2 regions of the Streptomyces sp. NPDC001927 genome follow, and region 2 is predicted to be linked to the other one. Evidence: riboswitches for the same ligand, from Rfam matches in the RefSeq annotation. Region 2 holds a riboswitch; the other holds the start of a gene.

Region 1 (3,397 bases), on a different contig from region 2:
GACGAGGACTGGACCCCGGGTCCCGAAGCGCTGGCCCGCGCGAAGACGGTGCTCGCGGAGGCCTGGGAGGAGGCCGAGCGGCCGGCTCTGCGGCAGTCGGGGGCGGCGCGCTGGACGGTGGTGGGCGCGGACGCGCAGCTGCGCGTCGGCGAGGACGGCCGCTGGTGGCCCTTCCGTAAGGAGCGCGGCTCCTGGGTTCCGGCGGGCCCCGCCGACCAGGACCCCGCCGCCGCGCTCGCGAGCCTTGCGGCGCGGGAGGACTGACGGCGCCTGCACCTCCGGGACGGGCGTCAGCGCAGGCGGGCCGTGAGCGGGCGGGCGGCCTTGCCGGGGGCGGCGTGCGCGGTGAGGCTGCAGGCCACGGTGTCGGCGCCGAGGAGGTAGCCGGAGCGGTACGGGTACTGGACGAAGGTGGTCCAGCGGGTACCGCGCGGCTGGGCCGCGGCCTTGCGGCGGAGCGGCTCGCGACACAGGGCCGCCGCCGCGTCCCCGATCTGCCGGTCGGTGCGGTGCTCGCCGGTCAGGCGGACCACGGCGACGAGCTGGGCGTCGTGCGGCCTGTCGCACCCTCGCCGTACGACGGAGCCGGCGGCGGCCCGGTCGATGTCGAAGCACTCCCCCGGCTTGAGGCGGTGGTACGGGAGGACGGCGGCGGTCCCGTCCGTTCCGCCCTGCGCGGCGAGCTGGTCACCGGCGGCCGGCGCACCCGCGGCGGTCGCGCCGACGGTCGCGCCGGCCCGCTGCCGCGCGGTCGCGTCCCACCGGCTCTGGCCCTCCTGGCGGAGGGCGAAGGCGAGGGCAGCGACCAGGACGAGGATCGGCACGATGAGGTAGCGGGCCGGCGAAGGCGAAGCGATCGACGGCGATTTCTCGCCGGAGAACGGGGACATGGTGACCAGGGTCACCCGAGACGCCTCAACAGGGTTGGTTCGACGCCGAGTTGAAGCACGGCCCGTACAGAACTGTGACACTTCCCGCTCCTGTACGGGCCGTTCGAAACCCCTCGCCTTGCTAGGAGGCGACGCCCCGCCTACAGACCGAGCTGACGTTCGGCGCCCTCGACCGTCTGGGCGAGGAGCACGGCGATCGTCATCGGGCCGACACCGCCGGGTACGGGGGTGATGAGGGAGGCCCGCTCGGCGGCGGTGTCGAAGTCGACGTCACCGACGTTGCCCGGGTTGTAGCCCGCGTCGATCACGACGGCGCCGGGCTTGATGTCCTCGCCCCGGATGAACCGGGGCTTGCCGACGGCCGCAACGAGGATGTCCGCCTCGCGGACGACCTCGGACAGTTCGGTGGTGCGCGAGTGGCAGTACGTGACGGTGGCGTCGCGGCCGAGGAGCAGCAGACCGGCGGGCTTGCCGAGGATCGCGGAGCGGCCGACGACGACGGCGCGCTTGCCGCGCGGATCGACGTCGTACGCGTCGAGCAGCCGCATGATGCCGCCGGGCGTGCAGGAGACGAAGCCGGGCAGCCCGAAGCCCATGGCGGCGAACGAGGCCATGGTGACTCCGTCGACGTCCTTGGCCGGATCGATCGCCTCGAAGGCGGCCCGCTCGTCGATGTGGGGGCCGACCGGGTGCTGGAGCAGGATGCCGTGGACGTCGGGGTCCTGGGAGAGCGCGGTGATCGCGGCGACGAGTTCCTCGGTCGTCGTCTCGGCGGGCAGCTCGACGTGCTTGGAGCGGATTCCGGCCTTCGCGCAGCGGTTCTGCTTCATCTTCACGTACGTCACGGAGGCGGGGTCCGCCCCGACGAGCACCGTGGCGAGGCAGGGCGTGACGCCGGTGCGGCGGGTGATCTCGGCGGCGCGGGCTGCGGTCTCCTCGACCGTACGGCGAGCGAGGGCGGTGCCGTCCATGAGGGAGGCGGTACTGGTGGACATGGGCCACTCCTGGGCGTCGTCGAGGACAGGGTGATCGCCCAGGCGCACGGCAGCGTCGGATCCGCGCGGGTGCACGGGGTCCGCGGGGCCGCTCCCCGGTGGTGATCCACCTCAAGCGCCAGTCACGGCCCGAGCCTCACTCTACGCGAGGCCTGGGCAGGGCCCCAGGGCGGTGTTCGGACAGGGCGCATATGCCGGGGTGTCCGGACGCTTGTCGGCGACCTCGGCGAGCACGACGATGACGGCAACAAGGCACACCTGGAAGCCTGGGACCTCGACGTGGAGGCCGAGTTGAGCGATGCATGGCCGGCGGCGGAGCCGGACGCCGGGGCGCTTCGGCGGGCGCACGAGGTGTTCACCGGCGGCAGCGGCGGCCAGGTCCCCCTCCCGCCGGTGCGGCCGCTTGTCGCGGAGTCGTGGCGGCGCTCGGCGCGGGCCCGGGTGAGTCCGGACGGCGCGGCCTGTGTGGAGCTGGCGGACGACGAGCTCGCCGACCACCGCGCGGGGCATCCGCTGTCCGCCGCCATGCCGGTGATCCGGGAGCTGATGGGAACGTACGCGGCGGACGGCGAGCACCTCCTGGCGGTCTGCGACGCGTCGGGCCGGATGCTGTGGGTGGAGGGCCATCCGGGGACGCTGCGGCGGGCGCGGGCGATGAACTTCGTCGCCGGGGCCCGCTGGTCGGAGTCGGCGGCCGGGACGAACGCTCCGGGGACCGCGATCGCGGTGGACCGCCCGGTGCAGGTGTTCAGCGCCGAGCACTTCCAGCGGCCGGTGCAGGCGTGGACCTGCGCCGCCGCTCCCGTACACGATCCGCACACCGGGCGGCTGCTCGGCGCCGTCGACATCACCGGCGGGGACGGCCTCGCGCACCCGCACAGTCTGGCGTTCGTCCAGGCCGTGGCGCGGGCGGCGGAGTCGCAGTTGGCCCTGCTGGCGCCGCCGCGCACCACGGACCGGATACGGCTGACCGCGCTCGGCCGGGACGAGGCGCTGCTCACCGTGGCGGGCCGCCGGCTGCGGCTGAGCCGGCGCCACAGCGAGATCCTGGTGGTCCTGGCCCATCGCCCGGAGGGGGTGGGCGGCGACGAACTCCTCACGCTCCTGTACGAGGACGAGTCGGTGACCCCGGTCACGCTGCGGGCGGAGCTGTCCCGGTTGCGCGGGCTCCTGGGGCCGGAGGCGCTGCGCTCGCGCCCGTATCGGTTGGCGGCCGAGGTCGACGCGGACTTCGCGACGGTGGACCGGCGCCTCGGCTCGGGTGCGGTGTCGGCGGCGCTCGCCGACTACGCGGGGCCGCTGCTGCCGGCGTCCCGCGCCCCCGGGGTCGTACGGCTGCGGGAGCGGCTCGCGGGCAGGCTGCGGGCCTCGCTGGTGGACCGGGGCGACGCGGCGTTGCTCGCGGACTGGACGTACAGCGCGTGGGGCGAGGACGACGTGGAGATGTGGCGGGCGCTCGCCGAGGTGGTGCCGGCTTCGGGCAGGCCTCCAGTACTGGCCCGGCTGCGCGCC
Region 2 (3,397 bases):
GTCGCTGCGCGGCTCCGTGCGCAGGCGCTGGAAGGCGCTGCTCGCGGCGGTCTCCGGGGTCCTGATGGTCCTGGTGCTCACGCCTCCGGTGCGGGCGACGGTGGCGGAGTGGTTCGGCTTCGGCGGGGTCGAGGTCCGGTACGACCCCGGGGCGCGTCCGGCGCCGGGTGCGGCGGTCCCCGGGTGCACCGAAGGGGCGGTCCCGCCGGCAGAGGCCGGGCGCAGGGCGGGATTCGAGCCCTTGATACCGAGCGCGCTCGGCACGCCGGACGCGGTCTCGGTGACCGGCTCGGCGGAGCTGGGGCGGGCGGTGATCAGCCTGTGCTGGCGCGGGAAGGACGGCGGGACGGTCCGGCTGGACGAGTTCCCCGCCCGGCTCGAGCCGGGCTTCGCCAAGCAGGTGCGGACGCACCCGGAGTGGGTCGACCTGCCGGACGGCGCGGAGGGCTACTGGTTCGCCGAGCCGCACCTGCTGAGCGTCCCGATGCTGGACGCGAGCGGGCGGACCTGGACCCACTCCATACGCACGGCGGGCCCCACGCTCCTCTGGACGAGGAACGCGGGAGCCCTGACCCTGCGCCTCGAGGGCGAGCCGTCCATGGAGGAGGCCCGCCGCATAGCCGAGTCGGCGGGCTGAGCGCCGGACGACTGCCTTTGGCTCAGATCAGCACCGGCGGGTCAGCCGACCGGGAGGCCCGGCGCCGGGAAGGCGGCCATCAGCTCGGCGACCTCGGCGCGGATCGTGCGGAGCGCGTCCTCGTCGCCGGAGCCGGCGGCCGCGACGCCCCGGTCGATCCAGTCGGCGACCTGGGTCATGTGCGTGGCGTCGAGGCCCCGGGAGGTGAGGGAGGGGGTGCCGATGCGGATGCCGGAAGGGTCGAAGGGCTTCCGGGGGTCGTAGGGGACGGTGTTGTAGTTGACGACGATCCCGGCGCGGTCGAGGGCCTTGGCGGCGACCTTGCCGGGGACCTCCTTGGGGGTGAGGTCCATCAGGATCAGGTGGTTGTCGGTGCCGCCGGAGACCAGGTCGAAGCCGCGGGCGAGGAGCGCCTCGGCGAGGGCCTTGGCGTTGGCGACGACCGCGTGGGCGTAGTCGCGGAAGGAGGGCTGGGACGCCTCGCGCAGGGCGACGGCGATGGCGGCGGTGGTCTGGTTGTGCGGGCCGCCCTGGAGGCCGGGGAAGACGGCCTTGTCGAGGGCCTTGGCGTGCTCCTCGCGGGACATCAGCATGGCGCCGCGCGGGCCGCGCAGGGTCTTGTGGGTGGTCGTCGAGATGACGTCGGCGTACGGGACCGGTGAGGGGTGGGCGCCGCCCGCGATGAGGCCGGCGATGTGGGCGATGTCGGCGACGAGGACGGACCCGGCCTCGCGGGCGATCTCGGCGAAGGCGGCGAAGTCGATCGTGCGGGGCAGCGCGGTGCCGCCGCAGAAGATCAGCTTCGGGCGCTCCTTGAGGGCCAGCTCGCGGACCTGGTCGAAGTCGACGAGCCCGTTGTCCTGGCGTACGCCGTACTGCACGCCGCGGAACCACTTGCCGGTGGCGGAGACGCCCCAGCCGTGGGTGAGGTGGCCGCCCATGGGCAGGGCCATGCCCATCACGGTGTCGCCCGGCTCGGCGAAGGCGAGGTAGACGGCGAGGTTGGCGGGGGAACCGGAGTAGGGCTGGACGTTGGCGTGGTCGACGCCGAAGACGGCCTTGGCGCGCTCGACGGCGAGGGTCTCGACCTGGTCGATGTTCTGCTGGCCCTCGTAGTACCGGCGGCCGGGGTAGCCCTCGCTGTACTTGTTCTGCAGGACCGTGCCGGAGGCCTCGAGGACGGCGGCGGAGACGTAGTTCTCGCTGGGGATCATCCGCAGGGTCTCGGCCTGCAGCCGCTCCTCGGCGCCGACGAGCGCGGCGAGTTCGGGGTCGGCCGCGGCGAGGGCGGGGTGCTGGACAGGGGCGTTGCTGGTGGCGTCGGTCGCGATGTCGCTCATGGCGTTCCTCCGGGCGTTGCGGCGGCGGGTCCCGGAGCGGTGCGGCTCGGCGCGGCACCACACGGGACGGGGTCCTTGTGGTGCCCAGGCGGGCGGCACCGCGTGTGGTCTGCCGCGCACGGCTCCCCCAGGGTCGATTCCCCGTACGCCAGTCGCCGTGCGTGTTTCCACATTAGCGGGCGCGCCGTCGTTCAAGGTTTCTTCGTCCGGTATCCGAGCGACGATAGGAAAGGGAGCCACACCCGCCCCTGGCCGCAGGACGAACGGAGATCCCGTGTCGAGTACGCAAGACGCGATCGCTTCCGCGGAGGCGCACAGCGCGCACAACTACCACCCCCTGCCCGTCGTCGTCGCCTCGGCCGACGGGGCCTGGATGACCGATGTCGAGGGGCGCCGCTATCTCGACATGCTCGCCGGGTACTCGGCGCTCAACTTCGGCCACGGCCACCGCCGGCTGATCGACGCGGCGCGGGCGCAGCTGGAGCGGGTGACGCTCACGTCGAGGGCGTTCCACCACGACCGCTTCGCGGAGTTCTGCACCCGGCTCGCGGAGCTGTGCGGCAAGGACATGGTCCTGCCGATGAACACGGGCGCGGAGGCGATCGAGACGGCGGTGAAGACCGCCCGGAAGTGGGGGTACGAGGTCAAGGGCGTGCCGGACGGGCACGCGAAGATCGTGGTCGCGGCGAACAACTTCCACGGTCGGACGACGACGATCGTCAGCTTCTCCACGGACCACGAGGCCCGTGACCACTACGGCCCGTACACGCCGGGCTTCGAGATCGTCCCGTACGGCGATCTGACGGCGATGGAGGCCGCGGTCACCGCGCACACGGTGGCGGTGCTGATCGAGCCGATCCAGGGCGAGGCGGGGGTCCTCGTCCCGCCTGCCGGATATCTGCGCGGGGTACGGGAGTTGACCCGGGAGCGGAACGTGCTGTTCATCGCGGACGAGATCCAGTCGGGCCTCGGCCGGACCGGGCGGACGTTCGCGTGCGAGCACGAGGGCGTGGTGCCGGACGTGTACGTCCTGGGCAAGGCGCTGGGCGGCGGTGTCGTCCCGGTCTCGGCGGTGGTGGCGGACCGGGACGTGCTCGGGGTGTTCCGGCCGGGCGAGCACGGGTCGACGTTCGGCGGGAACCCGCTGGCGTGCGCGGTGGCCCTGGAGGTGATCGCGATGCTGCGGACGGGCGAGTACCAGCAGCGGGCGGCGGAGCTGGGCGAGCACCTGCACGCGGAGCTGGGGCTGCTCGTCGGCGGAGGCGCGGTCGAGGCGGTGCGGGGGCGCGGCCTGTGGGCCGGGGTGGACATCGCGCCGTCGCGGGGCACGGGCCGGGAGATCTCGGAGAAGCTGATGGAGCGGGGCGTGCTGGTCAAGGACACGCACGGCTCGACGATCCGGATCGCCCCACCCCTGGTG

What was found. A riboswitch is a leader RNA that binds a small molecule or an ion and turns the genes downstream of it on or off. The one in region 2 is predicted to bind ZMP and ZTP.
Region 1: it holds a riboswitch for ZMP and ZTP, as region 2 does, so the genes downstream of both, ACWCO8_RS19135 (bifunctional 5,10-methylenetetrahydrofolate dehydrogenase/5,10-methenyltetrahydrofolate cyclohydrolase) here and ACWCO8_RS14870 (serine hydroxymethyltransferase) in region 2, are expected to answer to the same signal.

Annotation. Positions count from the first base shown of each region.
Region 1 covers NZ_JBSFEN010000006.1:414,185-417,581, forward strand. Annotated here, with positions in the region: gene ACWCO8_RS19125 (SWIM zinc finger family protein) at 1-264, shown strand, start outside; gene ACWCO8_RS19130 (hypothetical protein) at 291-890, opposite strand; gene ACWCO8_RS19135 (bifunctional 5,10-methylenetetrahydrofolate dehydrogenase/5,10-methenyltetrahydrofolate cyclohydrolase) at 1,031-1,885, opposite strand; ZMP/ZTP riboswitch at 1,915-2,021, opposite strand; gene ACWCO8_RS19140 (GAF domain-containing protein) at 2,177-3,397, shown strand, end outside.
Region 2 covers NZ_JBSFEN010000005.1:205,494-208,890, reverse strand. Annotated here, with positions in the region: gene ACWCO8_RS14875 (hypothetical protein) at 1-637, shown strand, start outside; gene ACWCO8_RS14870 (serine hydroxymethyltransferase) at 679-1,977, opposite strand; ZMP/ZTP riboswitch at 2,053-2,143, opposite strand; gene rocD (ornithine--oxo-acid transaminase) at 2,252-3,397, shown strand, end outside.